DNA from 4 places in the Plantactinospora sp. WMMC1484 genome. Region 3 is predicted to be linked to each of the others. Evidence: riboswitches for the same ligand, from Rfam matches in the RefSeq annotation. Region 3 holds a riboswitch; each other region holds the start of a gene.
The links. A riboswitch is a leader RNA that binds a small molecule or an ion and turns the genes downstream of it on or off. The one in region 3 is predicted to bind cobalamin.
Positions count from the first base shown of each region.

Region 1 (7,292 bases), 100 kb from region 3:
GCTGCCGCAGCGGGCGCTTGTCGATCTGGCCGCCGCCCGTGCCCCGTACATCGACCAGTCGCAGTCGCTGAACCTGTTCATGAGCGCGCCGACGATCGGCAAGCTCTCCTCGATGTACCTGTACGCCTGGAAGTCCGGGCTGAAGACCACCTACTACCTGCGGTCGCGTCCCGCGACCCGGATCCAGCAGGCCACCGTCGCCGTCACCCCGGTCGTCAAGCCGATCGTCGCGGTCAGCGACGACGAGGCGTTGGCCTGTTCCCTGGAAAACCCCGAAAGCTGTGAGGCCTGCCAGTGACCACCACCTCCGAAACCCGGCCCGGCACCGGCGTCGGTGGGCGGCACCTGCTGCTCGACCCGGGCATGGATCTGACGCTGCGGCCGATGCGCTATCCGCAGTTCTTCGACCGGTTCAAGGACGCGATCAAGAACACCTGGACCGTCGAGGAGGTCGACCTGCACTCCGACCTCGCCGACCTGGCCAAGCTCTCATCCGCCGAGCAGCACCTGGTGTCCCGGTTGGTCGCGTTCTTCGCCACCGGCGACACGATCGTCGCCAACAACCTGGTGCTCAACCTCTATCAGCACGTCAACTCCCCGGAGGGCCGCCTCTATCTATCCCGGCAGCTGTTCGAGGAGGCGGTGCACGTCCAGTTCTACCTGAACCTGCTGGACACCTACGTTCCGGACGAGAAGGAACGGTTCGAGGCGTTCGCGGCGGTGGAGAACATCCCGTCGATCGCCCGGAAGGCAGAGTTCTGCTTCAGGTGGATCGACTCGGTCTTCGAACTGCGGGAGCTGAAGACCCGCGAGGACCGGCGGGCGTTCCTGCTCAACCTGATCTGCTTCGCCGCCTGCATCGAGGGACTCTTCTTCTACGGCGCCTTCGCGTACGTGTACTTCCTGCGCTCCCGGGGGGTGCTGCACGGCCTCGCCTCGGGCACCAACTGGGTGTTCCGGGACGAGTCCATGCACATGGCGTTCGCCTTCGACGTGGTCGACGCCGTACGCGCCGAGGAGCCGGACCTCTTCGACGCCGAGTTGGAACAGCAGGTCAGGGAGATGCTGGCCGAGGCGGTGGAGTGTGAGGTGCAGTTCGCCGCCGACCTGCTCGAACAGGGCGTCTCCGGGATGTCCCTGGCCGAGATGCGGGAATACCTCCAGTACGTCGCCGACCGGCGGCTGGCCATGCTCGGCATCGAGCCGGTGTACGGCAGCCGTAACCCGTTCGCGTTCATGGAGCTACAGGACGTGCAGGAGCTGTCGAACTTCTTCGAGCGGCGGGTGTCGGCCTATCAGGTCGGGGTGACCGGTTCGGTCAGCTTCGACGACGATTTCTGATCCGGCGACGATTTTCGGCCGGCTGAGCCGGGTCGCTGTCCTGGGCGGTGCTGTCGCCGCCGCCCAGGACAGCGGCGACCCGGTCACAGACACAGTCCGCGGGCCGGTTTGCGGTGACGATGGCGCGGATATGCGCGAGACGGTCCTCGGCGTCCCGCAACTGCTGGTGCAGCCGCATGGCCCGGGCGGCCCGGGCACCCACCTGCCGGCGGGACGCGTCGAGGCGTTCGAAATCCGCGGGCGAGACTGCGATCATTTCCCGGCCATCGACAACCACGGCGCGCTTGTCGATCTTTCGGCCCATGCGGCACCTTCCCGTGCGGACGAATATCGGACGACAAGTCAACCACGCAACGCCCAGACACCGGTCCCGTACGTCGGACAGCCTGGCGCGGATACGACCATCAGGCCCGTACGATGGCGGGCGGTGCTGGTTCGTCCCACCCCGCCAGGATGGGACGTCGCAAGAGGGAACCCGGTGGAAGACCGGGACTGCCCCGCAGCGGTGAGTGGGAACGACCGCCGTCAACGAAGCACTGGACCGGAAGGTCTGGGAAGCGACGGCCAGTAGGCGACCTTGTGTCATGCCCACGAGTCCGAAGACCTGCCAGCGCTGCGCACACCGCCCGGTGTGCGCCGCCGGCGGCCTCTCGGGAGGGCCAGGGCGGAAGCCGGTACCTCACGCGTACCCTGCCTTCCCCCTCCCGTGTCCGCCGGGCACTTCGAGGGAAGGACCCCCTGTCATGAGCACCGCATTCGGCCAGAGCACCGTGCTCGGCTACCCGCGCATCGGCGCCAACCGCGAGTTGAAGAAAGCCGTCGAGGCATACTGGGCCGGCGGCATTGATGCCGAAGCCTTGGAGAAGACCGCCGCCGGGCTGCGGGCCGAGGTCTGGCGGACCCTGGCCAACGCCCGCCTCGACGCGATCCCGTCGAACACCTTCTCCTACTACGACCAGATGCTCGACACCGCCGTCGCCGTCGGCGCGATCCCGGCCCGGTTCGCCCGGCTCGGCCTTCCCGCGCTGGACACCTACTTCGCGATGGCCCGCGGCGTGGACGCCGAGCCGGCGCTCGAGCTGACGAAGTGGTTCGACACCAACTACCACTACCTGGTGCCGGAGATCGACCCGGACACCGAGTTCACCGCGAACCCGGCCAAGGCGCTGGGCGAGTACGCCGAGGCCCGCGCGCTGAACATCACCACCCGACCGGTGCTGGTCGGCCCGGCCACGTTCCTGCTGCTGGCCAAGGGCGCCGATCCGTTCGCCCGAATCGATGACCTGGTCGAGACGTACGCCGAGATCCTCTCCGCACTCGCCGAGGCCGGCGTGGCGTGGGTGCAGCTCGACGAACCCGGCTACGTCGCCGACCGCAGCCCCGAGGAGATCGAGGCTCTGCGCCGCGCCTACAGCCGGCTCGGCGAACTCGGACACCGGCCACGGATCTTCGTGGCCACCTACTTCGGCGAGCTCGGCGACGCCCTGCCGGCCCTGCTGGACACCCCGGTCGAGGCGGTCGGCCTTGACCTGGTCGCCGGACCGGGCAACCTGGGACGGCTCGCCGCGGCCGGCCCGCTACGCGGCAAGACGATCGTGGCAGGCCTGGTCGACGGCCACAACGTCTGGCGTACCGACCTGCGCGCGGCCATCGCCACCGGAGCGACCGTCACCGCGCTCGCCGACCACGTCGCCGTCTCCACCTCCTGCTCTTTGCTGCACGTGCCGGTCGACCTGTCCGTCGAGACCCGTCTCGACCCGGATCTGTACGCCCGGCTCGCGTTCGCCCGGCAGAAGGTCGACGAGGTCGTCCTGCTCGGCCGCGCGCTGCGCGACGGCACCACCCACCTGCCCGAGCCCCAGCCGCCCACCCCGGCGGCCTGGCGGCACGACGACGTCCGGGCCCGGCTGGTCGCGCTCACCCCGGCGGACCGGCAGCGCGGTGACTACGCCGACCGGGCCGCCGTCCAGCAGCAGCGGCTGGGACTGCCGCAGCTTCCGACCACCACGATCGGGTCGTTCCCGCAAACCGACGAGCTGCGCAAGGCTCGCGCCGAGCACCGGGCCGGCCGGCTCGACGACGCCGGCTACGTCCAGCGGATGCGCGCCGAGGTCGAGCACGTCATCCGGCTCCAGGAGCGGCTTGGCCTAAACGTGCTCGTGCACGGCGAACCGGAACGCAACGACATGGTCCAGTACTTCGGCGAACAACTGAACGGGTTCGCCGCACCCAAACACGGCTGGGTGCAGTCGTACGGCTCCCGCTGCGTACGCCCGCCGATCATCTACGGCGACGTCGCCCGCAAGGCGCCGATGACCGTCGAGTGGTCCACCTACGCCCAGTCGCTCACGAGCAAGCCGGTCAAGGGGATGCTCACCGGTCCGGTCACCATCCTGGCCTGGTCGTTCGTCCGCACCGACCAGCCCCTGGCCGACACCGCTGACCAGGTCGCGCTCGCCCTGCGCGACGAGTGCCACGACCTGGAGACCGCCGGCATCCGGGTCATCCAGGTCGACGAGCCGGCCCTGCGCGAAACCCTGCCCCTGCGCAAGGCCGACCAGAAGGCGTACCTCGACTGGGCGGTCGGCGCCTTCCGGCTGGCGACCAGCGGCGTCGCCGACGACACCCAGATCCACACCCACCTGTGTTACTCCGAGTTCGGCGAGGTCATCACCGCGATCGACGCCCTCGACGCCGACGTGACAAGCATCGAGGCGTCCCGGTCGAAGATGGAGGTCCTCGACGACCTCGCCGCGATCGGCTACCGCCGGGGCGTCGGCCCCGGGGTGTGGGACATCCACTCGCCCCGGGTCCCGTCCCACGACGAGGTGGTCGAGGCGCTGCGCCGGGCGGTCGCCGCCGTCCCGGCCCAGCGGCTCTGGGTCAACCCCGACTGCGGACTGAAGACCCGCGGCTACCCCGAAGTCGAGGCGTCGCTGCGACACCTGGTCGCCGCTGCCGCCGAGGTCCGCGGAAACTGACATCGCCGCGCCGGGCGGGCTTTCCGGAGAGCCCGCCCGGCCTGATTCGGGAGTGACATTGAACGTCGAATCAGGCGCTTCTCGCTTTGCGATCGAGGCGGTCCGCGCCGTCGAACCGCGCATCGCCGACGCGATCATCTAGGAACTTGACGATCAGCGCGAGTTACTGAAACTAATCGCCAAGAAGGACTACGCCTCGCCGGCCGTGCTGCTGGAGGTGGGTAACTGGCTGTCCGACAAGTACGCCGATGGCACCGTCGGGCGTCGGCCCGGGTTCTGCAACGTGGTCAACGGAGACGGCGATACCGACGCGCCACTGCTGACCGACCCCCGGGTGCTGGCGGTGGGTTTCGTCGGCTTCACGACCGCCGCGCACGACGTGTGAGCCACCGCCACGGCTCACGGCAAACGGGCGCAGTGCCTCGGCGGTGCGAAGAACCATGCTGTGGTGATGCCCGATGCCGACCTCGACTAGGTTCTCGACGCCCCTGGTCGGCGCCGCGGTGCGGCCTGCCGGGCAACGCTGCATGGCGGTCTCGATGGCGGTGTCGATCGGGAGGCCACGCCGACGCGCTGGTCGGGCGCCCCGCCGACCGGGTCCGTGCCCTGCAAGTCGGGGCCGGGCACGACCCGGACGCCGCCTTCGGGCTCCCTGGTCATCAATGCGGCCTGCCGCCGGGCCACCATTCACATCGCCTGCGGTCTGGCCGAGGGCGCGCGGCTCGTCCTCGACGGTCGCGGACACACCGCCGGCGGGCATCCCGACGGCTCTTTACCTTGGGCCGTCGCTGTTCGACCGGGTGAGACCCCGCAGCACCTGTTCGCTGCGCGCTCCGCTGTTCCCTCCGCGCTCTTGGGTTCGGCTTCCGCAGGAGCGTTGTTCCGTGTTCTGCGGCACAGCACTACGTGAGCAAGTGAACGGACGTTGCTCCTGGCCTCTACGGTTTGACGACCTTGAAGTCTCTGCGCTCGGCCCACCCGTATCGATGTTCATCGAAAGAAGTGGTGCCGGCGAAGAGTCGCGGTTCCAGGCTTCCGACATGACAACGCCGGTCGCGGTAACGCCTGGTAACGCCTGGTAACGCCTGGTGACGCCTCACCCGCAGCATCGCTCTGGAGCGACACGACCGGTCGCTACAGCTGGGCGGAGGGTTGTTTGACTGTCGTGGCAAGGCGCCGATGAGACGCGTACAGCTCGTCTCGGAGATTGTGCTGGCAGGCTGCACCCGCCGCCCTGCGGGATGAGGAACTGCTCGGCTACCTGCTTGCGTGCGGCCGGTGAGCTGGTCTTGGTAGCTAGGAATTCCGGCGTATGGCCAGCAGCTTGTTCGCCAGTTCGTCGGGGAGGCGTGCCCGTTCCTGGTCGCTGAGCCGGTCCGGGCCGTCGTCGAGGTTGCTGTGTGGGGCGGGGAACCGCGAGCGCACCCTGTTCACACTGTTTGCCGCTCGTCCGTCGCGAGCGCCTCCTGTTCCCAGAAGTGAACAAGGCCGTTCACCGCGAACGCGACAGAGACACGACCGACCTTGCTGCGAGGCTAAGCAGATGCTCCGGCGGGTTCTCGGTTGCGTCATCGTGCTTCGGCTCGAAGGGCTCCGCCTTGAGGTACACCACGCCACCGCCGAGCTTCTCCGCGAGCGCTTCGCCGGAACCAGTCGTCTGTTAGTTCTGTGAGTCGGACCACAAAAGAGGGAGGTGCGCTGGTTGTTGATCTCCAGCGCCCCTCCAGGGCCGGATGGCCGTGATATCTCACAACCGTCTCACGGACGGTCTGACAAGCCCCGGCGAAGGACGGTACGGTCCGGACTCCGACTGGGCCAGTGACCTGCATGTTCGGCACGAACCGGCATCGTCTGACAGACCCCGGCAGGCTGGCCGGTTCACTGGCAGTGTGGGGGTCAGGGGTTCGAGTCCCCTCGGCTCCACCCGAAATCGCAGGTCAGCGGCATTTTCAAGCGATGCTTGTGAATGCCGCTGGCCTCGCGTCTCACATCGTCTCACTACGTGAAGGCTGTTGGCGTCTTCAAGCGGCCTGCTTCAGTGGTCGGAGCATGACCAGGCAGCCGCGAGCCTTGCTTCTATTCGGAGCGATTTCCCTGGTCGTAGTGGCTGCGTCAGCCCGTTGGCCCGTCCGGCTCGTCGAAGTTCGCCGGCCTCGGAACCGTCGGCGAGGCACCGCACCACATCGAATGTGTGCTGGCATGCTCGCTTGTCGGCTCCGCCTGAGCTGCTGTTTGGGTGCGCCGACGCCTGTGGTGCGACGAGCGCGCGCCCACTGGCGTTGGACCCGCGGCTTCTGGGGACCAGGGGTGACAAGAGCCGGGTGACGGGAGACTGTCACGCCCGAATCTGAGGGAGCCGGCAGGTGAGGCGCCTCCCTGCCACCCGACCATTGAATTCCCTGTCGAGCAAGCGTTCGATCTGGTCGGCCGGTATGTGGTAGCTGCGGATCTTCACGCCAGGATTTCGGCAGGTAGAGGGCCGGGTTGAGCATCGCGTGAGCACCCTCGGCAGCATAGACTAGGCGCACGGCGACCTGGCAGTTCTCGATCTTCCCCGGCCCTTTCCGAGTGCTGCCGCTGCACACTCACGGTGTGCCGGCGCTTCTTCACATCACCCATCTCGTCGATGATCAGCACGGCATCGACATCACCGAGCTGGTCACCGACGAACTCGCGGACATCGGCACGAACCTCGGCGTCGTCCCACGTCACCCGGGGCAGCAGTCCCTGCATCCCGTCCAGGCCCGCATCCCCGGCGTGCTCGGCGATAATCCAGCGGTTCTTCCGCAGCGGCGGTGCCAACAGGCCCGACGAAGTCACGCGCCCGGCGACGCGGCTCGGGCCTGCGGAAACGCTGCCCAACCGTCAACATCAGGTCGTCGAACAGCACCCGCCATCGCTGGGGGCGTCTGCCCTCTATCCGGCAGCCACCGCTGCGTCATGGTCAGGCCACGCAACCGTCCATCATCG
Region 1 is NZ_CP186055.1:7,816,330-7,823,621, reverse strand. Features, by position in the region: partial or broken gene ACN28C_RS33490 (ribonucleoside-diphosphate reductase subunit alpha) at 1-298, shown strand, start outside; gene ACN28C_RS33485 (ribonucleotide-diphosphate reductase subunit beta) at 295-1,341, shown strand; gene ACN28C_RS33480 (hypothetical protein) at 1,319-1,645, opposite strand; cobalamin riboswitch at 1,756-1,967, shown strand; gene metE (5-methyltetrahydropteroyltriglutamate--homocysteine S-methyltransferase) at 2,085-4,322, shown strand; partial or broken gene ACN28C_RS33470 (glycine hydroxymethyltransferase) at 4,375-4,590, shown strand; gene ACN28C_RS33465 (hypothetical protein) at 5,619-5,747, opposite strand; gene ACN28C_RS33460 (transposase) at 6,774-7,184, opposite strand.
Region 1: another riboswitch for cobalamin. It lies ahead of metE (5-methyltetrahydropteroyltriglutamate--homocysteine S-methyltransferase); the one in region 3 lies ahead of ACN28C_RS33060 (iron chelate uptake ABC transporter family permease subunit).

Region 2 (7,292 bases), 130 kb from region 3:
GGCGAGGATCTGGCGTACGCCGAGCGACCGCAACGCCCACAGATTCGCCCGGTACGGGATCAGGTGCGGCGGAAACCGGTGGTCCCGACCGTGTCGGGGCAGGAAGGCGACCGCACGCCCGGCCACCTGCGCGATCGTCACCGGGTCGGACGGTGGTCCGTACGGGGTGTCGATCCGATGCTCGGAGGCATCTTCCAGCAGTGCGTAGAGCCCGGATCCACCGATGACCGCGAGTTCCGCCTGCACTGCCATGCCCCTGCCTCTCCAGTTTCTGTCCCGGCCGTCTCGCCAGAGCTTCGCCGGGTCGCCGAAACGTCGGCCGGCTTGCCGGTTTGTCGGCAAAGCGCTCTGTGGACTAGCCCTACAGACCTTAACCAGCGCCAGTGCCGCAAGCTATGGTGCGTGGCATGGCGTTTACTACGCGCAGGATCACCATCGATCCTGTCGATCCGGTCAGGCCGATGACGTGCCGGGCCGTGACGACCGACGACGAGACACGGCAGCGCCCCGGGGAGCGGTCTCTGGTCCTCGGGCCGGCCGAGTAGTGGGTGCTGGCGTGTTCGGCGAAGGGCAGGCGATCGGGGGACGATCGATGGAGTCGATGACCGGGCAGTTGCTGGTCGCGACCCCTGCGCTCAAGGACCCGAACTTCGACCGGACCGTGGTGCTGCTCGTGGCCCATGAGGCGGGCGGTGCGCTCGGAGTGGTGCTCAACCGGGCCACCGAGGTGCCGGTCTCCGAGGTGCTCGGCGCCTGGGGCGGCCTGGCCAGGGACCCGGCCGTACTCTTCGAGGGCGGCCCGGTGCAGCCCGAGTCGGCGATCTGCCTCGCCCGGATGCGTACCCCGACCCAGCGGGTGAAGGGCATCCACCAGGTCACCGGCGCGGTCGGCACAGTCGATCTCTCGGTCGACCCGGACCGGCTCCGCGACGCCGTCACCGGGATCCGGGTCTTCGCCGGCTACTCGGGCTGGTCCCCCGGCCAGGTCGAGGAGGAGGTCGCCCGGGGGTCCTGGTTCGTCCTGGACGCGCTCCCCGGCGACGCGTTCATGGAGCGCCCGGACGACCTCTGGCCGATGGTGCTGCGCCGGCAGGGCGGGATCATGGCGGCGGTCGCGCACTTCCCGCCGGACGTACTGCTCAACTGACCCTGCGCGGCACGGGCGGCCCCTCGGATGACCGGGGTCGAGAGGGTGTGTACTATTGCGCGGGTGCCCGGGAGACCGGGCAGGCGGTAGAGCAAGGGGCCGTGGCGCAGCTGGTAGCGCACCACACTGGCAGTGTGGGGGTCAGGGGTTCGAGTCCCCTCGGCTCCACCTTGTGTTTGTGCAGGTCAATCGGCATCAGTCATCGACTGGTGCCGATTTTTTGTGATCTTGTGGTCACGTCCGTGGTCACACAGCGCCCCACACTACGCTGCGGCGACCGGTGTTGAAACGTCCGAAAAAGTTGCCTCTGACCAGGGACTATTGCTGCTCCTCGGGATGTCCGGGATGTCTGGGCGGGAATGTGGGGCGCAGAACCGTGTAGTACGGCGGTGCCGGCCCGTGTCGCTACGTACGGATCGGTCGCCGGTTCACCTGTTCGACCTGTCGGCGCGAGGGAAGTCCTCCGGCGGATGATCGGGCCCAGCAGCCGCCGACAGCGCCGTCTGCGTTTGATCTCCTGCGCCCGGTGCTCTCGCCCCGGGTGAGGAACGCGATCTCGGAGGAGACGTTGCGGCTCGTCTTGGTAGCCATCACGCAACCGCCTCGACGTCGAGGCGAACATCCGGTCATGATCGGCCAGCCGGCGGCGCTCCACCTCGGCCGTGACCGTCGGCACCGACGGCCGCTGTACCGGGTGACCGCAGCGGCGGCGCCAGCGAAAGTCCGGCAGGGGTCGGCGGCGTCGCCGCCGATCACGCCGGTCCAGCTCAGGGAGCCGACGCACGCGGAGCGGCGATGACCGACAACTCGAGGACAGCCGGCAGGTCGGCCTTTCCGGGCCCACCTGCCCGGATCCACTCGATCAGGTCGGTGAGCACCGCGTCGTCGAGGACCAGGCCGAACCACACCGGGCGGGCGCCGGCCCGCCGGGCGGCCGGCGCCGGGTTGACCACGAAGACGTTGGACTGGGCGCAGACGTCCAGGCAGTCGCTGGTGCGTATCTGATGGTCCCGGCCCAGGGCCGCTCGGACCCGGTCGAGCTGGGCATCATGGTCGACCTGCGGATGCTTGGCCCGGCTGCCGCAGCAGCAGTCCCGGCACACGGTCACGGTGCAGCCCACGTCACCGCTCAAGACGGACCACCACGGTAGCCGGTGCGGATTCGCGCATTCTCCGCGCCGCGATCAAGCTGCGGGCGGTCACTTGAGCCAGTCGTTGCCGGGCAGCTTGCTGAGCTGCCGGATGTCGAGCGTCGGCGAGACCGATGACTTCGGGGCCACGCCAAAATGCTCCACCGCTTCGCGTACCCACTCGGCCGCGTCGATGTTGAGAGGGCCGGAGACCCACATGGCGTACGGCAGGTTGACGAACCGTCCATCCTTGACCGCCTTGAGGTTGCGGGATGCCGGGTTGGCCTTCAGGGTGTCGATCTTCTGCTGGTAAGACTGTCCCGGGTAGTCGACGAAGAAGATGACGTCCGGGTTCGATGCGGCGAGCCGTTCCCAGCCCACCTCGGTCCAGGTGTCCTTCACATCGGCGGTGGCGTTGGTGACCCCCGCGGCGTCGAAGATGGCCTGCGGGCCGCCGTACGATCCGGAGGTGAAGACGGCGTCGGTCCCGGAGTCGAAGAGGAACGCCGTCGGCTTCTCGCCACTCGTGGGGGCCGCCGCCAGTGTTGCCCGCCGCTTTTCGATGTCGGCGACGACGGCGTCCGCGGTCTCGCGGTGGTTGGTCAGCGTACCGACGTTGCGCAGGTCGGTGGTGAGCGCCGTCCACGCGTCCATCGTGCCGCGAGCGCCGTTGTCCTGCTTGCATGTCTCGCTGAGCAGGTAGGTCTTGATGCCGTGGGTCGTCAGGTCTTCGGGCATCAGGTTGCGGGACTCGCTGAACCCGTACCCGTAGCCGGCGAACATCATCTCCGGCTTGACCGCCAGGACGTTCTCCAAGGTGGGGTACTCGTCCCCGACCTGTTTCAGCTGATCGATCCGGGCCTCGGGATAGGCGAGCTCTAGTACGTCCCGGTCCTGGTCCATGCCGGTGACGGCGATCAGTTGGTCGCGTGCGCCGACGGACAGCACGATCGAGATGATGCCGCCGTCGTACGCGTACAGCCGGGTGACGGGCCTGTCGACACTCACGTCCTGCCCACAGTTCTGGACGGTGATGGCGCCGGGGGTCGCGCTCGATCCGGCATCGCCGGAGGCGCACGCGGTGAGGGTGGACAGGCCGAGCACAAGAGCGGTGAGACGGGTACGGCCGGGCGGAAAGACGGTCATGCCGGTGCGGGGTCCTCTCGGGGGTGGATGAGCAGGTGGTGCTGCGGGCGGTTGGGATGGGGCACCTGAACGGAGCCGACGCCGAAGTGCGTCTCGACGTGGTGGGCGCCGAGCACCTCGGCGGGCGGGCCGACGGCGACGATGCCCGCCGGCTCCGACGTCCGGTCGGCGCCCTCGCGCCAGCCGACAAGGGCGAGTCGGTCGAAGAAGCGCAGGGCGAGATCGAGGTCGTGCACGGTGGCCACCAGGGTCCGGGCGCGTGTGGCGAAGACCTCCAGGAGGTCGAGCTGCCAGGCGACGTCGAGGTGGTTGGTCGGCTCGTCGAGCAGCATCACCGGGCACTGCTGGGCCAGGCCGCGGGCCAGGGTGGCCCGGCGCCGCTCGCCGCCGGACAGCTGGTCGGCGACGGTGTCGATCCGGTCGGCCAGTCCGACGGCGTCGAGGGCGCCGCGCACGAGGTCGTGTTCGGCCCGGCCACCGCGGGCCCAGGGACGGGTCTGCGGCACGCGGCCGAGGGCGACCATCTCACCGACCCGTAGCTCGGAGGTCGTCACGTCTTCCTGGGGCACATAGGCAAGCCGCCGGGCGCGCTCCCGGTTCGGGAGCCGCCGCAGATCGACCAGCCCGCCCGCGCCGTCGGCGATCAGCGCGGTTCCGGAGCTGGGGTGCAGCACTCCGGCCAGCACCCGCAGCAGCGTCGTCTTCCCGGCGCCGTTCACCCCGACGATGCCGAGCCGTGTGCCGTCGGCGACGTCGAGGTCGACGCCACGCAGCACGGTGCGGCCGCCCAGCCGGGCGGAGACGTCGTGCAGGCGCAGGGCGGGGGTCATCGGTCACCACCGAACCGGTACGCGCCTCGGCCCATGAGCAGCAGGAACAGGGGCGCCCCGAGCACGCCGGTCACCACGCCCAGGGGTATCTCCTGCGGACGCACCGCCACCCGGGCCAGCACGTCGACCCAGACGAGGAACACCGCACCCGCCACCGCCGCGACCGGCAGGACGACCCGGTGCCGGGCGCCCACGACCAGCCGGGCCGCGTGCGGAACGAGGAGCCCGACGAATCCCACTCCTCCGCTGACCGCCACCAGCACACCGACGACCACGGACAGGGTCACGAACAGCGCCGTACGCAGCGCGGTCACGTTGATCCCGAGAGCCGCGGCCGTCTCCGGCCCGGCTGCCAGCGCGTCCAGCCAGCGATGCACGGCCAGCAAGCCGGCCGCGAGGACGACGACGGACGCGGCGGGTATCCAGAGCTTCTCCCAGGTGGCGCCGCCGACGCTACCCAGCATCCAGAACATCACCGAGTTGGCCGCGCGCTCGTCGTCGCTGAGAAAGACCAGCAGCGAGGCGATCGCCGACAACCCGGAGGACAGGACGACGCCGGAGAGCACGAGCCGGATCGGGGTCAGGCCGCCCTGCGCGGTGGCGATCAGCCAGATCAGCAGCGCGGATCCCATCGCGCCCAGCAGTGCTCCGATCGAGACTGCGTAGAGACCGAGCCCCGCGAGCGCGCCGGTGGTGAGGGCCGCGGTGGCGCCCACCGACGCGCCCGAGCTGATGCCCAGCAGGTAGGGGTCGGCCAGTGAGTTACGTACCAGGGTCTGCATGCCGGCACCGGCGATCGCCAGGCCCGCGCCCACGACCAGCGCCAGCAGCGCGCGGGGCAGGCGCAGTTCCCAGATGATGACGTCCCAGCGGCCGGCCGGCTCGCCAGCGAAACGATCCGTGACCGCCGCGACGACCTCGGCGAGCGGGACGCGCTCGGAACCGAAGGCCAGCGAGGCGATCACGCTGAGCACCGACACGACGGCCAGCACGAAAAGCAGCGGCCAGAACGGCAGCCGGCGCCGGGACATGATGAGGCCTCTCGGGTCTGGAGACCCCGATCGCGAGAGTCCACCGACGAGCATGTGAGCCGACAGGTCTTCGGACTCGGGGTCAACCGGCGGCACAGCCTTCCCAGAGAAGCGCTCCCCAGTGGCGAGATCGTGCCGCCGTCGCCCTCACCGCTGCGCGCCAGTCCCGGAATCTCACCGGAGTTCCCTGGCATCCCTGAAGGATGCGGTCGACTCGACCGGGACACTACACGCAGCACCAGACGGATTCAGCCGCCGAGGATCCCATCCTCGGTGACGTCGACCACTTGGTCTGCATTGAGGGCCACGACGTGGGCGAGCTTCCCGGCGATCGCCGGGAACTCGGCGGCTGCGGGTGACGAGGCTCTGGCGCAAGGTGCTGACGCACGGGCAGCCTGCGGCACCGCTGCATGCATCCCCGCGACCGGCCGCCAGCCGCGAGGTGCGGCCAGGACGATCGCCGAAGTCAGCGGATGCCGGCGACGGCGGCGTCCGCGCCGCCGCGCCAGATGAGTCCGGCTTCGGTGTACCCGGCGTCACGGAGGGCACGCAGATGCCAGGAAGCCGGAGGGGTCCACTCGGCGGCGTGCCCGTCGGGGTAGATCCGCTCGCGGCGTTCGACCAGCGGCGCCAGGGTGGGATCGGCGGCGACGTGGTTCCACCAGGCTCGCCAGGACAGCACCGCGCCGGCGGTGTAGCGGGCCTGGCGACGGGCCTCGGCGTCGGCGGACAACTGTTTCGTCAGCGTTGGCAGCCCGTCGTCGGGCATGTGGTCGGCGTTGACGAACATTCCTCCCGGGCGCAGCAGCTCGCGGATTTCGCCGTACAGGACGGTCAGCCGGTTCGGGCTCAGCCAGTGCAGGGCGGTGGCGGTGAGTACCGCGTCGAAGTGGTCGCGTGGCATCGCGGCCGCCCAGTCCGGCTTGTTGAGATCAGACGTGACGATGGCCGCGCGGCCATCCAGCGACGGACCCGCGATGGCGAGCAGGACGGGGTCTTGGTCGATGAGGGTGACCTCGGCATCGGGGAACCGGGCCAGGGCGCGCAGGGTGATGGTGCCGGTGCCGCCAGCGAGGTCGAGTAGCCGTGGCGGGCGTCGACCGGTGACGGCGGCCACGGCATCGAGCATCGCGGCGATGCGCTGTTCCCGGTCCGGCAGGTACGCCTCCTGTTGCCGGTCCCAGCTCTCCTGCCAGGCCGAGGGTGCGGCGACTACGTAAGGATCCATGCCGCAGACGGTAGTTACGTCGCTGGCGGCCGTCTAGACGGCATCAACGTGTTGAGGCTGGCGACGGCGCGTCCGCCGTCGGCGGACGCGCCGTCGCATCGAAGGCCGATATTTCTCGGGGTCAACTCGCGCCGTGCGTAGTACGAGCGCCTCAACCGCCACGCGCACCCCGGTCCGTCGTCAGCGCGGGGAGTGTGTAGCTCTTCCTTCTGACGGGCGTCGTCCCGGCGTGGTGGGAGTGAACACCGACTCGGTCGTCTTCCACCGCCTCTGATCTTGATGTTAGCTTCTGCAATATTGTGGCAAGAACCATATGAAGGCATCTGGGGGTGCGGCGATGGCCACCGCCCTGTTGAAGGGTGAGCAGGACCTGCTCGGGGTCGTGGCTCAGCGACGCCGGACCGGGCTCTGGCTGATTGCGCTGGTGGTCGGGCTGGTCCTGACCGGGGTGGTCGCGGTCGGGTCCGGCGCGATCGGGATCGCCCGGGTGACCGTGGCCCGGATCATCGGCCATCAGCTCGTGGGCGTGCCCGGCGAGGTGTCCTGGACCCTGCCGCAGGAGGCGATCGTCTGGCAGGTACGGCTGCCCCGGGTGCTGCTCGGCATGCTCGTGGGCGCCGGGCTGGCGGTGTGCGGAGTGGCGTTGCAGGCCATGGTGCGCAACGTGCTGGCCGACCCGTACCTGTTGGGTATCAACTCCGGGGCCTCCAGCGGTGCCGCCGCGGCGATCCTGTTCGGGGCCGGTGCCGGCTTCGGGGAGTACGCGTTGCCATCGAGCGC
Region 2 is NZ_CP186055.1:7,846,612-7,853,903, reverse strand. Features, by position in the region: gene ACN28C_RS33625 (S-methyl-5'-thioadenosine phosphorylase) at 1-252, opposite strand, end outside; gene ACN28C_RS33620 (YqgE/AlgH family protein) at 593-1,147, shown strand; tRNA gene ACN28C_RS33615 (tRNA-Ala) at 1,243-1,315, shown strand; gene ACN28C_RS33610 (hypothetical protein) at 1,915-2,256, opposite strand; gene ACN28C_RS33605 (ABC transporter substrate-binding protein) at 2,347-3,423, opposite strand; gene ACN28C_RS33600 (ABC transporter ATP-binding protein) at 3,420-4,253, opposite strand; gene ACN28C_RS33595 (FecCD family ABC transporter permease) at 4,250-5,284, opposite strand; cobalamin riboswitch at 5,329-5,513, opposite strand; gene ACN28C_RS33590 (class I SAM-dependent methyltransferase) at 5,751-6,512, opposite strand; gene ACN28C_RS33585 (FecCD family ABC transporter permease) at 6,850-7,292, shown strand, end outside.
Region 2: another riboswitch for cobalamin. It lies ahead of ACN28C_RS33595 (FecCD family ABC transporter permease); the one in region 3 lies ahead of ACN28C_RS33060 (iron chelate uptake ABC transporter family permease subunit).

Region 3 (7,292 bases):
CCGCAGCAGTCCGGCCGTGCCGCGCCGGCCCGGCCCGGTGTCGCCGAGCAGCCCCGGTTGCCAGCTCACCGTGCCGCCCCCGCGTGCACGGCGACCAGTCGCGACCATGCCCCGCCGGTCGCGAGCAGGTCGTCCGGGGCGCCGTGCTCGACGACCCGGCCGCCGTCGAGCACCGCCACCTGGTCGGCGCCGGCCACCGTGGAGAGCCGGTGCGCGATGACCAGCGTGGTACGCCCCGCCGTCGCCTCGGCCAGCGCCGTCCGCAGCCGCTCCTCGGTCGCGCCGTCCACACTGGAGGTCGCCTCGTCCAGGACGAGGACCGGGGCGTCGGCCAGCAGGGCGCGGGCGATGGCCAGCCGTTGCCGCTGCCCGCCGGAGAGCCGTGTGCCGCGCTCGCCGACGACCGTGGCGTAGCCCTGCGGCAGGGCCGCGATCTCGTCGTGGATCCGCGCTCTGCGGCAGGCCGCCGTCAGGTCGGCGTCGCTCGCCTCGGGGCGGGCCATCCGCAGGTTGTCGGCCACACTGCCGTGGAACAGGTACGCCTCCTGGCTCACCACCGCGGTCAGCGCCCGCGCCTGTCGCAGCGGGAGGTGCCGCAGGTCGACGCCGTCGACCTCGATGGCACCGCTGCCCGGGTCGTGGAAGCGTTGCAGCAGGGCGGCCAGGGTCGACTTCCCGGCACCGGAACGCCCGACCAGCGCGGTGGTGCGGCCGGCCGGCAGGGTCAGGTCGACCTCCACCAGCGCCGGCTGGGCGGAGCCGGGATACGTGAAGCTGACCTGTCGGAACCGCACCTGCACCGGTCCGCCGTCGCCGCGCACCGCCCGCGCCTCGGCCGGTTCGCCGACCGGCACGGGCGCGTCGAGCAGGGCGAAGATGCCGTCTGCGGCAGCCATCCCGGAGAACCCCTCGTGCCAGTAGTTCTGCAACTCCAGTTGCGGCCGGAACGCCTCGGCGGCCAGCAGCAACACCAGCAGTACGGCCGCGGCGTCCACCGCCCCGTCGGCGTGCCGCAGCCCGGCTACGGCGACCGCCAGCGCCGTTCCGGCTGTGGTGATCAGGGCGGTGGCGACGTACACCGTCGCCGAGGCGGCCAGGTCCCGCATCGTCGCCCGGTACACCCGGGCCGCCTCCGCCCGCAACCGCTCGCCGTACCGGGCACTGGCGCCCAGCGTCTTGAGCGTGGTCATCCCGTAGAGGGCGTCGAGCATCTTGGCGGCGAACGCCTCGTACGCCGCCCAGTGCGCCTTGCCACGCCGGCCGAGCAGGCGCCGGAACACCGGCCGCGCCAGCGGCAGCAGCGCGACCGCGACGCCGACGATCACCGCACTGACCGGGTCGACGACGGCCAGGACCGTCACGACCAGCGCCGGCCCCACGACGCTCACCACCGCCTGCGGCAGATAGAAGCCGACGTACGCGTCGAGCGCCTCCACACCGTCGGCGACGGCGGTGTGGATGGTGCCGACCGGGCGGGCCGACGTCCCACCGGGACCGAGTGCCAGCAGCCGGCGCGTCAGCCTGTCGCGCAGCCGCAGTTTCACCAGCGCGGCGGTCCTGGTCGCGGCGAGGTCGCGTACCCAGAGCAGCGTGCCGCGGGCGGCGACCGCGAGCACCGCGACCGCCAACGGTGCGGTGAGGTGCCCGACGGCCTCGCCGTCCACCGCCCGGCGCAGCGCCTCGGCCAGAGCGACGGCCATCACGACGGCCGCACCGGTGGCGCTCAGCGCACAGGCGACGGTGACGGCGACCGGTCCGGGCGCCTCGGCCACCAGGCCGAGCAACCGCCGCCGCACCAGCACAGCAACTCCTCCCGTCGGTGATCCCCCGATCACCGATCGTGGGCCCGCTCCACCATGCCAGCACCTGAAAATGGTTGTCAACACCTTGGTTATGGACTTCAATTTCACTAGGCTCGGCGCGTGACCGCCGTCGCCGCTCCCGGCATGCTCCGCGTCCTCTCCGCCCGCACCGAGTTCCGCTGGCTGTGGCTGGGAAACCTGATCAGCGTGTGCGGAGGCTGGTTCAGCGCCGTCGCGGTGTTCGCGATGGTCTACCAGCACACCGGCGCCGGCCTGGCCGCCGGCGCCACCCTCGCCCTGCGGTACCTGCCCGGCGTCCTGATCGGAGGCTTCGCCGGCGTCCTCGCCGACCGGATGGACCGGCGCACCCTCATGGTCGTCACCGACCTCGCCCTCGCCGGCTTCGCCGCCGCCTTCCTGCTCGCCGACAGTCCCCGGTGGATCTGGCTGGTCTATCCGCTGACACTCGTCTCGGCCGCGACGAGCTTCACCTTCCAGGCCGCCCGCAACGCCTGGATGCCGAGCCTCGTCGAGCCCGACGAGTACGTACTGTTCGGCGCCCTGGTCCAGGTCAACGGCCTACTGCTCCAGGCGCTGGGCGGCCTGGCCGGCGCAGCGGCGGTGACCCTGTTCGGCTGGCGGTGGGCCTTCGTCATCAACGCCGCGTCGTTCGTCGTCTCCACCCTGTGCACCCTGCGCGCCCGAGGCGGCCAGCGTCACGGCGACACCGGGAGCGCCCGGAAGGACGGCATCCTGACCGCCCTCGCCGCCGGCATCCGACACGGCCTGCGGCACCGGCAGATCCGCGCCCTGCTGGCCGTCGAGGCCATGTTCTGTCTCGGCCTCGGCGCGACGATCGTCACCATGACCTTCCTCGCCACCCGCACCTACCAGCTCGGCGCCGGCGGCGTCGGCTGGTTCTACGCCGTCCAGGGGATCACCGGAGCGGCCGTCCTGCTGTCGGCCGCTGCCCGCATCCAACGGCTGCCCGCCCGGGGACAACTGACCGTACTCGGCCTCTCCTGCCTGGGCGAGGGCCTGGCCACCATCGCGTTCGGGTTGGCACCCGCGGTCGGCTTCGCCCTCGCCTGCTGGGCGGTCGCCGCCGCCGCCGACGTCCTGTACGGTCCGGTGGCCATCGCCGTCCTGCTGCGCCACGCCGACAACGCGATGCGCGGCCGGCTCATGTCCCTGTGGACCGCCACCGCCACCGCAGCCCTGGCCCTGTCGTCCCTGGTCGGCGGCATCCTGGTGGACCGGCTTCCGCCCGGACTCGTCGCCGTCGGAGCCGGCCTGCTGATGGCGGTCGCCGGCGGAACATGGTTGGTGCTGCTCGGCCGAGGCCAGCTCGACACGTCCGTTCAGCCGTGAACGGCGGCGGCGCGGCCACCCTCCGCTTCCGCCGACCGCGCCGCCCGCGCCAAGCCGCCCTTCGCCTCTGCGTGGGGCCCTCCGCCTCTGTCTGGGGCGAAGACATCCCGGGGCTGCGCGCCGCGCTGTCCCGCGTCGGCCGGCCCGCACGCCACGGTGATTCCCGACGTGACCCGCGCCTCGCCGGATGCCGCCCGGACGGGACTCCCCACCGGGGCGATTAGCATGGGCCCCGCCGTGGTGTTCGGGAAGCCGGTGTGAAACCGGCGCGGCCCTCGCCACTGTGAACGGGACAGCCGTCGGCCCTCGTCGGGCAACGAGGTCACTGGGCGCGATTCGCCTGGGAAGGCCGGCCGGCGGCGCACCGCCCGTCAGCCAGGAAACCGGCCACGGCACCGACGACCCGTCCACGAGGTGCTGGAAGGCGGTCTGCGATGCGCGTGCGCGCTGTGCGGTCCCTCATGTCCTGGCGCGTTGCCGCGCCACTGTCCGTCATGCTCGTCGCCCTGTCCGGCTGTGCCGGCGGCGACGCCGAACCCGAGGCGGGCTCCGGCAGCGGCGCGGCCACCGTCACCAACTGCGGTGTCGGGGTACCGACCGGTACCCCGCACCGTTAACGTCTACACCGCCGAGCAGGCTGCGGTCTGGCTCTCCGGCAGCCTTGCCGGCCGGTCCTGGGGGCACGTACTGCCGGTGGTGCTCGCGGTGGCGGTGCTGCTGCCGGTGGCGTTACGGCTGGCCGCGTCGCTGCGCGCCCTCGAACTCGGCGACGACCTGGCCCTCGCCCTGGGTACCCGAGCCGAACCGGCCCGGGTCGGGCTGCTCGCCACGGCGGTCGTCCTAGCGGCCGTGGCGACGGCGGCAGCCGGCCCGATCGCGTTCGTCGCCCTGGCCGCGCCGCAACTGGCCCGCCGCCTCGTCCGCGAGCGCGGGCTCGCCCTGGTCACCTCGGCCGCGGTCGGTGCCGCGCTGCTGGGCTGCGCGGACCTGGCCGCCCGCCGGGCCCTCGCTCCGACCGAACTGCCCGTCGGGGTGCTCACCACGGTCCTCGGCGCCCCGCTGCTCGTCTGGCTGCTGTCCAGAGCCAACCGCGTCGGGAGGACAGGATGACCGAACTATGCGCCGCCCGGCTCGGCCTCGGCTACCACGGCCGCACCGTGGTCACCGGTCTCGACCTGCGGATCGCGCCCGGCCGGATCACCGCCGTCGTCGGGCCCAACGCCTGCGGCAAGTCGACGCTGCTGCGCGGCCTGGCCCGGCTGCTCCGCCCGGACACCGGCACGGTGCTGCTCGACGGCCGCGACATCCACCGGCTGCCGACCCGCGAGGTCGCCGCCCGCGTCGGCGTACTGCCGCAGCAGCCCGTCGCCCCGGACGGCATCACCGCCGGTGACCTGGTCGCCCGGGGACGACATCCGCACCAGACGTGGCTGCGGCAGTGGTCGGTCGCCGACGAACAGGCGGTCAGCACCGCCCTGGCCGCCACCGGCGTCACCGACTTGGCCGACCGACCCGTCGACGAACTCTCCGGCGGCCAGCGACAACGCGTCTGGATCGCCCTGGCCCTCGCCCAGGACACCGACCTGCTGCTGCTCGACGAACCGACCACCTTCCTCGACCTCGCCCACCAACTCGAGGTCCTCGACCTGCTCACCGACCTCAACACCGCCGGCCGCACGGTCGTCGCCGTGCTGCACGACCTCAACATGGCCTGCCGTTACGCCCACGAGATCGTCGCGATGCGCGACGGCGCCGTACTCGCCCAGGGTCCGCCCGCCGAGGTCGTCGACGCGCGACTGGTCGAGACGGTGTTCGGCGTACGGGCCCGCGTCATCACCGATCCGACGACCGGAACACCACTCGTGCTGCCAGAGCCGCGAACCACCCGGAGCACCCCGTGACGGCTTCCGGCGGTGCGGCCTGACAACCCGGCGGACGGGTGACTACTTCCGCTCAGACGGATCCACCGGTCACCGCCGGCAGATGTGCGAACCCGTCCCGACCGTACGCCCGACTCCTGGCTCGACCGCGCGGTGACTTCGCCGGCCGGCGCCAGAACAGGCAGGGTATCCATTGATTACCGTCGATATTTTCTAGCGTCAATCATCACTTCCCCCCTTCCCCGACCAGATGAATCCACCACCGTCGATCCTGACACCGCCGCAGATGTCGCTGCCGTGCCGGATCGTGCGGACGGCCTTTGCGAAGGACCCTCGGCAAGGGCGCACGAGACGGCGCCGCGCTGCCGTCGGTGGGATGCGCTCCACTGGACGCGTCATCCTCCCCTTGTGACGGCGTCGCAGAGTGCTGAACCCGCCAGGCGCCGTCAGCAGATGCCGCGCGTCGACGACACCTCGCCGCACAGCCGCAGCAGCCGGAATCCGGGCGTTGCCGCGACGGCGTCGGCCGGGCTCCGATCGGTCACCGCGCCCCCGCCGTGGTCCCCGACAGCTCGGCGGCGTACTCGACGAGCCGGGCGTCGAAGTCGGCCAACCACTGCCCGTCGACGAACGCCTTGATGATCCGCCGCACCTCGTAGCTCGCTTCCCCGTCGTTCAGCCGACGGAGGAACCCCAGCTCGACGACCTTGTTGAGATGGGTGTCGATCTGGTCGATCAGCCGGCCGCACGGCCGCGTCAGCGGCGACTGGGCTAGCTCACATGATGGCGTTATTGATCACGATAACCGGTTGCACTTACAGTATGGGCCGCCCCTGCCGGTATCCGGCGCCGAAGGACGGGCAGGCGGCCGATACCCACCTCGCCTAGCTGCGGAAGTGAACGCATGACCAGATTGATGCAACCACCCGACCGACAACGCCCGAGCACCTCGGCAGGTCTCCGGTGGCGCCGCCCGTCTCGCCGACACGCGAGGATCGGCGCGGGTGTGACCGCTGTGCTGGCAGTGCTCGCCTCGACGGGCCTGCTCGGACCTGTCAACGTCGCGTCGGCCACGGCGGGGCCGGCACCGGCGAGCGGCACCCGCACGGTCCTGTCCGACACCCACGTGGATGTCGTCGCGGTCGGCGCCAGCGCGGGTCAGCTCACGTTCAACACGAAGGCCGATCTCGAACGCACCGGCACCCGCCTCTACCCGGAGGACGTGATCGTCAACGTCGAGGACGCCGCCCGAACCACCGTGCCCGGCGACCCGGTCTACTCCTTCCTGGGCGAACCGGGCGACGCCGTCTGGATCGCGCCCGAGGCGCGCCGGGACGGTGTCGTGTGGCTGGGCTTCGACACCGCCGACGTCCCGGCCGGAGCCGTCGAAAGGGACAGCGTCGAGATCGCCTTGACCGGCGTCGACGGACCGGGACAGGTCGAGGTCTGGACCGCGTCCGGGTTGGGCCTCAACCGAATCTTCTCCAGCCAGGCAACAGGCGCGGCCAACAGTCTGACCATGCAGGCCGCTGGGCATCAACACGCGAACTGGGGCTTCACCGAACCCGGCCGATACCAGCTGACTTTCGCCGTCAAAGCCGTGATCGGCGGAACCACCCAGACGAAGGCGGCCACGATCCGATTCCACGTCGGCCCGATGCCACCGGCGACGCAGACCACCACCACGCTGACCGTCACACCGGCCCAGGCCACCGTCGGCCAGCCGGTTGTCCTCTCGGCGGCCGTCAGCCCCGCCACGGCGAGCGGAGCGGTCGAGTTCGTGGCCGGCAGCACGGTGCTGGGACACACGCAGCTCACCGGCGGCGCCGCCGTCCTGGAGACCACGCAGATCCCACTGGGCCGCCAGACGATCACAGCGCGGTATGTGCCGACCTGGACCGATGAGTTCGGCCCGTCATCGTCGGACGCCGTCGAGGTCAACGTCCGGCAACCAGGCTCGGGGGCGGACTTCGAGATCACCGGTCTGCGGGAGTCCTACCAAGCCGGCGACACCATGCGCCTCTCCGTCTCCGGCTACCCCCTCGGCGACAACCAGAACATCCGGTGGACCGCCACCTCCCCCGACCCGGAACAGGGAACTCTCACTCTCACTAGTGTCAGCAAACCTGATCCGCTGAGCATGGAACGGGTGGTCACCACCGCCTACGACGGCTGGGAGATCCAAGCCCAGGTCCGCACCGGCAGCGCGGTGGTCGCCACGACGGCTCCAGTCCGGCTC
Region 3 is NZ_CP186055.1:7,714,830-7,722,121, forward strand. Features, by position in the region: gene ACN28C_RS33045 (ABC transporter ATP-binding protein) at 1-69, opposite strand, end outside; gene ACN28C_RS33050 (ABC transporter ATP-binding protein) at 66-1,802, opposite strand; gene ACN28C_RS33055 (MFS transporter) at 1,923-3,173, shown strand; cobalamin riboswitch at 3,395-3,579, shown strand; gene ACN28C_RS33060 (iron chelate uptake ABC transporter family permease subunit) at 3,756-4,283, shown strand; gene ACN28C_RS33065 (ABC transporter ATP-binding protein) at 4,280-5,074, shown strand; gene ACN28C_RS33070 (DUF4194 domain-containing protein) at 5,595-5,846, opposite strand; gene ACN28C_RS33075 (choice-of-anchor M domain-containing protein) at 6,060-7,292, shown strand, end outside.

Region 4 (7,292 bases), 2.0 Mb from region 3:
CCGGGCCCGGCTGCCCCGGGACAACGAGGTGCTCTGCACGCTCCGCCGCCCCGAGGTGCCCGAACTCGCCCGGCGGCTCGGCACCACCCGCAGCGCGGCGGCCCTGGAACTCTGGCGGGACCGGCTCGACGGCGCCGTGGTGGCGGTCGGCAACGCCCCCACCGCCCTGTTCCGGCTGCTGGAGATGCTCGACGAGGGTGCCGCCCGGCCGGCGGCCATCGTCGGCGTGCCGGTCGGCTTCGTCGGCGCCGTCGAGTCGAAGCAGGCACTGGCCGCGCACGGCGCCGGAGTGCCCTACCTGGTGGTGCACGGTCGGCGCGGCGGCAGCGCCATCACCGCCGCCGCCGTCAACGCGATCGCGAGCGAGGTCGAGTGAGCGCGACGGTGGGCGAGAGCGGCCCGGACACCGCGGGCGGCGAGCGGCCGGACGGTCGGCGGCCGGGGACGCTGCGCGGTGTCGGTGTCGGCCCCGGCGACCCCGAACTGGTGACGGTGAAGGCCGCCCGGCTGATCGGCGCCGCCGACGTGGTCGCCTACTACTCGGCCCGGCACGGCCGCAGCATCGCCCGGAGCATCGCCGAGCCCTACCTGCGGGAGGGGCAGCGGTACGAGCCGCTGGTCTACCCGGTCACCACCGAGACCACCGACCATCCGGGCGGCTACGAGGCGGCGATCACCGAGTTCTACGACGCCAGCGCCGAACGGCTGGCCGGGCACCTCGCCGCCGGCCGGGACGTGGTGGTCATCTGCGCGGGCGACCCGATGTTCTACGGCTCCTACATGTATCTGCACGAGCGGCTGGCACACCGGTTCCCCGCCGAGGTGGTACCCGGGGTCACCTCGATCAGCGCCGCCACCGCCGTACTCGGCCGGCCGCTGGTCGAGCGGGACGAGGTGCTCACCGTACTGCCGGGCACCCTGCCGGCCGACGAGCTGACCCGGCGGCTGGCCGACACCGACGCCGCCGCCGTACTGAAACTGGGGCGGACGTTTCCGCAGGTACGGGCGGCGTTCGAGGATGCCGGACGGCTGGACGCCGCCTGGTACGTCGAGCGCGCCACGGGCCGGGACGGGCGGGAGTTGCCGCTGGCCGAGGTCGAGCCGGCCGGGGTGCCCTACTTCTCGCTGGCGGTGCTGACCAGCCCCACCGGCGCCGCCGTGGCCGCGGGTGTCGGCCCGGGCGGCAGCGGCGGGCCCGGGGCGGGCCGCCGGGGCGGCGGGGCGGTTGTGCCGACCGGCGGCGTGACGGTGGTCGGCCTCGGCCCCGCCGGCAGTCGCTGGCTCACCCCCGAAACGAGCCAGGCGTTACGCGAGGCGGAGCACCTGGTCGGCTACGGCCCGTACGTCGACCGGGTGCCGCACCGTCCCGGCCAGCACCGGCACACCTCCGGTAACCAGGTCGAGATCGACCGGGCCCGGCACGCCCTGGAACTCGCCCTCTCCGGCGCCCGGGTCGCCGTGGTCTCCTCCGGTGACCCCGGGGTCTTCGCGATGGCAACGGCGGTGCTGGAGGTCGCCACCACCGACGAGCGGTTCGGCGTCGTCCCGGTACGGGTGCTGCCCGGCCTGACCGCCGCGCAGGCCGCAGCGAGCCGGATCGGTGCCCCGCTCGGTCACGACTTCGCGGTGCTCTCCCTGTCGGACCGGTTGAAACCCTGGGCGGTGATCGAGCGGCGGTTGGCCGCGGCTGCCGCCGCCGATCTGGTGCTGGCGCTCTACAATCCGGCGTCGGCCAGCCGGCGCCGGCAGGTCGAGGCGGCCCGGCAGACCCTGCTCCGGCACCGGCAACCGGGCACCCCGGTGGTGATCGCCCGGGACGTCGGGCGGCCGGGGGAGCGGGTCACCGTCGTGCCGCTGGCCGACCTCGACCCAGCCGAGGTCGACATGCGCTGCCTCCTGATCGTCGGTTCCTCCACCACCCGATGGGACCGGCGCGCCGACGGCTCGACCGTCGTCTGGACGCCCCGCAGCTATCCGGGCTGACCGCCGGCACGGCCCCGGGCCCACCCGCTCGTCGAGCTGAGTTTCGTCGAGCTGAGTCCGGTGCTCGTCGGGGTGAATCCGGATTGAAGCTGGCCGGGGCGAGGCTGTGTCGACCGCACCTTCGACGGGGGGGTGTCGAGCCGGAAGGAGAGCTGGGGATGGTCCGGAGAGGATTGATGACGGTCGTGGCGTTGGGCGGGCTGCTCGTGGCCGGGCTGGCGGCCGGCGGACCAGCCGTGGCGGCTGTGCCGGCGGCCGGGGTCGAGCGGGCTGTGCCGGCGGCCGGGGTCGAGCGGGCCGTGCCGGCCGCCGGAGCCGAGCGGGCCGTGACGGCGGACGAGTGGGTGGGTCCGATCGACCAGTGGACGACGTTCCCGTTCGAGGATGGCTGGGAGATCTGCAACCGGACGGGGCAGATCGGGGTGGCCTTCGGGGCGTACAAGGCGTACGAGTGCCGCGACAACGGCTGGTGGACCACCTACCTGTACGTCCAGTACTACCCGTGATCCGCGCAGCGTCACCGGGCGGTCTGCGGGGACCGCCCGGCGCCGGGCCGGGCCGGCGGCAGCGCCGTCTCCAGCCAGGCGAGCGCCGCGGTGACCTCGGTGACCATCGCCGGCAGCGGGACCGGGGCCGGCCGGTCCACCAGCACCACGGGCAGCCCCAGGTCGCGGGCGGCAGCCAGCTTCGCCGCCGTGTACGCGCCGCCGCTGTCCTTGCTCACCAATACGTCGATCCGGTGCGTCACCAGCAGTTCCCGTTCCGCCGCGACCTCGTACGGGCCCCGGTCGCGCAGCACCGTCACGTTGCCCGGCAGGGGCATCGCCGGATCGTCGACCACCCGCACCAGCAGCCAGTTTCCGGTCAGGTGCAGGAAGGCGTCCAGGCCCTGCCGGCCGGTGGTGACGAAGGCCCGGCGGCCCAGCCGGGGCACGAGGGCCGCCGCGGCGGCGAGATCCGGCACCCGGTGCCAGTGGTCCCCGGGGCCCGCCGTCCAGCCGGGACGCTCCAACCGCAGGTACGGCACCCCGGTCGCCCCGGCCGCCTCGACCGCCGACACCCGCATCCGGGCCGCGTACGGATGGGTGGCGTCCACCAGGGCGTCGACCCGGTGCTCGGTCAGCCATCGGGTGAGTCCGGCCGGCCCGCCGAACCCGCCGATCCGGACCTGTCCGGCCGGCAGCCGGGGATCGGCGACCCGGCCGGCCAGCGAGGAGACCACCACCGTGCCGGGGCGGTCGACCAGTGCGGCGGCCAGATCCCGCGCCTCGGCCGTGCCGCCCAGCAGCAGCACCCGGGTCGTCACGGCGCGACCGTATCGGCCGCTCCGGCCTGGGACAACCGGGCGGCCGTCGGCTCGTGACCTCCACCACCTCCGTTACCGCCGTGCCGGGCGACGCTGTTCCCGGTCCCCGTGCGCCGGCCCGCACCGCGCGGTGGCCGGCGGACGCACCGGTTGACCGGCGGGTACGGCCCGGATACCGTCAACTTGCCATCTGCGGCGGTGTGAGGGAAGCCGGTGCAAGTCCGGCGCGGTCGCGCCACTGTGAGCGGTCCGGGGCGATGCCTCGGGTGCCGCGAGCCAGGACGCTCGGCCGTCGCAGCCTGTCGAAGGGGACGCGTCATCCCCGAGGAGGTCCCACGCGCATGTCCAGCCCCACTCCGGCCCGGCCGCTCGCCCACCCGGCGGTCTCCGCCCGGCTACTGTGGACGGCGCTCGCCGTCGTCGCCGTGCTCGCCCTGCTCACCTACCTGGTCGCGTTCGACCAGGGGGCCGTCTCCCGCAGCGGGATGTTCCTGCACGAGTTGATGCACGACGGCCGGCACCTGCTCGGCGTACCCTGCCACTGATCGGGCGACCGCCGTGCCGAACTTCTTCGCACTGCTGCTGCGTGGCCTGCTCGCAGGTCTGGTCGCCGGTCTGGTCGCCGGGACCTTCGCCTACGTCGCGGGCGAGCCGCGGGTCGACGCCGCGATCGCCATCGAGGAACAGGCGGCCGCTTCCGAGCCCGGGGCCGGGGGCGACCATCACGCCGAGGACGAGGCGCTGGTCAGCCGCGACGGGCAGCGGGCCGGCCTCTTCCTGGCCACCGGCCTCTTCGGTGCCGCGATGGGGGGCCTGCTCGCCATCGGGTACGTCCTGCTCCGCCGCCGGCTGCGGACCGCCGACGACGGCCAAGCGGCGCTGCTGCTCGCCGGTGCGGCACTGCTCGGCGCCGTGATCGTGCCGTTCGGCAAGTATCCGGCGAACCCACCGGCCGTCGGTAACCCGGACACCATCAACCAGCGCACCGGCAGCTACCTGCTGTTGGTGCTCCTCGGCCTGGTGGCCGTCTGGGCCGCCGCCCTCGGCCACCGCTCGGTCCGCCCGTCCGCGCCGTACGGGCTGCGGGCCGCGGCGGCGGTCGGCGGGTTCCTGCTGGTCACGGCGGTCGCGTACACCGTGCTGCCGTCCTTTTCGGAGGTGCCGGACGACTTCCCGGCCACCCTGCTCTGGGAGTTCCGGATCGCCTCGCTCGGCACCCAGGTGGTGCTCTGGACCGGTATCGGGCTGCTCTTCGCCATCCTGGTCGGCCGGGGTGGCCGGACCTTCCGGTCGGCGGGCCGGGACGGGCCGGCCGTCGACGGCGGCTCGACCGTCGGGGACGGGCCGGCCGTCGAGGGCGGCTCGACCGGACCGGGGCGGCCCGCCGGGATGCCGGAGGGGGCGGACGCGCCGGCAGGGCGGTGAGCCGGACCAGCCTGCACCTGGTCGCCCACGCGCACACCGCCGCCCTGCGCCGCGCGGTCTTCGGCGGCGGTGACGAGGGGCTGGACTTCGGGGGCCTGCGGGCGGCCCGCGCACTGGCCCCGGCCGGGCCGGGGCGGCCCGGGCCGTTCGGCCGGGTCGACACCTGCCTGAGCACCCCGGCCGAGGCGGGCCGGCAGACCGCGTACGCGCTGGGTCTGCGCCCCGTCGCGGAGCCGGCGCTGGCCGACTGTGACTACGGCCGGTGGACCGGGCGTCCGCTGACCGAGGTCGTCACCGGTGAGCCGGAGGCGCTGCGGAACTGGCTCACGGAGCCGCAGGCGGCGCCGCACGGCGGTGAGTCCGTCGCCATGCTGCTGGAGCGGATAGACCGCTGGTTGGCCGGGCAACTCGACCGGGGCGGCCGGCTCGTCGCCGTCACCCATCCGGTGGTGCTCCGCGCCGCGCTGGTCCGGGCGCTGCGGCTGCCCGCCGCCACCTTCTGGCGGCTGGACGTGGCTCCGCTGGCGGTCGTCCGGCTGGCCGGGGACGGGCAGGACTGGCGGCTCCGGCTGACCGCCGCCGTCCCCGAACCGGAGGATCTCGTCCCCGACGGAGCGAGATAGCGGCAGGCGCTGGCGACCCTCGGCCGCCGGCCGGCACCGGGCGGCCCGGCCGACCCGGTTAGCGCCGTCAGGCTTCGGACACCGCGCCCGGCGGCCCGGCGGTCGTCCGCTATCGGCCACCGGCCCCGCCTTGACAAGCTCGCGTGGCATCCACAATCCTCGGTTGATTGTATCGTTTCAGCCCCGGTCGCACCCTCGCCCACCACAGACCGGGTCGTATGCATATTTGGAGACCCATGAGTTCTCGAACCAGGGGAAAGCGCATTCTCGCAACCCTGTCCCGGGCCGCCGTCGCGGGCGTCTCGGTGACCGCGTTGCTGCTCGGCACCCCGGCCGCCGTCGCCGCCCAGCCGAGCGGTTCCGGCCACCGTCCGGCCGGACCGCGCCTCGAACGCCTTGACCGCGGCCTGGTCGCGGTCGCCACCACCGACGGCGTCTTCCTGAGCTGGCGGCTGCTGGGTGCCGAGGCCACCGGACGCGGCAGCACCGGCCTGACCGGAGCCGACTTCCACGTCTACCGGAACGGACGGCGGATCGCGACCGTCACCGACAGCACCAACTACCTCGACCGCGCCGGCACGGCCAACGCGAAATACCAGGTCGCGGCCGTGCTCCGTGGCCGGCCGGCTGGCCGGAGCGCACCGGTCTCACCGTGGGCCGACGGCCATCGGGACCTGCCGCTGCGTAAACCCGCCGACGGGGTGACCCCGACCGGTGAGACCTACACCTACTCGGCGAACGACCTCAGCGTCGGTGACGTCGACGGCGACGGGCAGTACGAGTACGTCGTCAAGTGGGACCCGTCGAACTCCAAGGACGTCTCCCAGGTCGGCTACACCGGCGAGGTCTACATCGACACCTACGAGCTCGACGGCACCCTGCTGCACCGCGTCTCGCTCGGCGTCAACATCCGGGCCGGTGCGCACTACACGCAGTTCCTGGTCTACGACTTCGACGGCGACGGCCGCGCCGAGATGATGTTCAAGACCGCTCCCGGCACCAAGGTCACCCGGTACGACCGTCGTGGCCGGGCCGTCTCCGAGCGGTACATCACGATGCCCCGCGAGGACGTGCGGGCCGGATACTCGCACAGCGACGACTACCGGCTCAGCCCGGAGGAGTACCGGCAGAAGCTGGTCGACCTCTTCCTCGGCTGGCACCGGCATCCGGAGGTGGTGGCCGGACGCTGGCCGGCAACCCTGGAGGAGGCCTTCGGTATCGCGCCGGCGTACAGTTACCCGCTCGCCCGGCCCGACGCCGAGGCGCTGGTCGACTACTTCATCGACGTGTACGCACCGGCCCGGAGCAGCCGTAACGCGCTCCGGTCGTTCCAGGGTTTCATCGTGGACGGTCCGGAATACCTCACCGTCTTCGACGGATCGACCGGCCGCGAGCTGCAGACCATCCACTACAAGCCCGGCCGGCACGACGACGGGCTGATGTGGGGCGACTACGCGATGAGCCGGATCGAGCCGGGCAACCGGGTCGACCGGTTCCTGGCCGGCGTGGCGTACCTGGACGGCCGCCACCCGTCGGCGATCTTCGCCCGGGGCTACTACACCAGGGCTACCCTGGTCGCCTACCGCTGGGACGGCCGGCGGCTGCGCGAGGACTGGTACGTCGACAGCGGCTGGGTGCCGATGACCAACCCGTTCAACGACGGCCCGCACGGCCGGGAGGGGACCGACCCGGAGCACGGCACCCTGACCACCCAGGGCGCGCACTCGCTGAGCGTCGCCGACGTGGACGCCGACGGCAAGCAGGAGATCATCTACGGCAGCGCCACCATCGACCACGACGGCAGCCTGCTCTACAGCTCCTACGGGGTCCTGCCACCCGGCAGCGCCGATCCGGGCGCGCGGGCCAAGCTCGGGCACGGCGACGCGATGCACGTCACCGACATCGACCCGGCCCGGCCCGGGCTGGAGATCTTCATGGTGCACGAGGGCGCGAGC
Region 4 is NZ_CP186055.1:5,742,680-5,749,971, reverse strand. Features, by position in the region: gene ACN28C_RS24970 (precorrin-8X methylmutase) at 1-376, shown strand, start outside; gene ACN28C_RS24965 (precorrin-2 C(20)-methyltransferase) at 373-1,983, shown strand; gene ACN28C_RS24960 (hypothetical protein) at 2,142-2,489, shown strand; gene ACN28C_RS24955 (cobalt-precorrin-6A reductase) at 2,501-3,289, opposite strand; cobalamin riboswitch at 3,469-3,597, shown strand; gene ACN28C_RS24950 (CbtB domain-containing protein) at 3,631-3,834, shown strand; gene ACN28C_RS24945 (CbtA family protein) at 3,848-4,714, shown strand; gene ACN28C_RS24940 (histidine phosphatase family protein) at 4,711-5,337, shown strand; gene ACN28C_RS24935 (rhamnogalacturonan lyase) at 5,574-7,292, shown strand, end outside.
Region 4: another riboswitch for cobalamin. It lies ahead of ACN28C_RS24950 (CbtB domain-containing protein); the one in region 3 lies ahead of ACN28C_RS33060 (iron chelate uptake ABC transporter family permease subunit).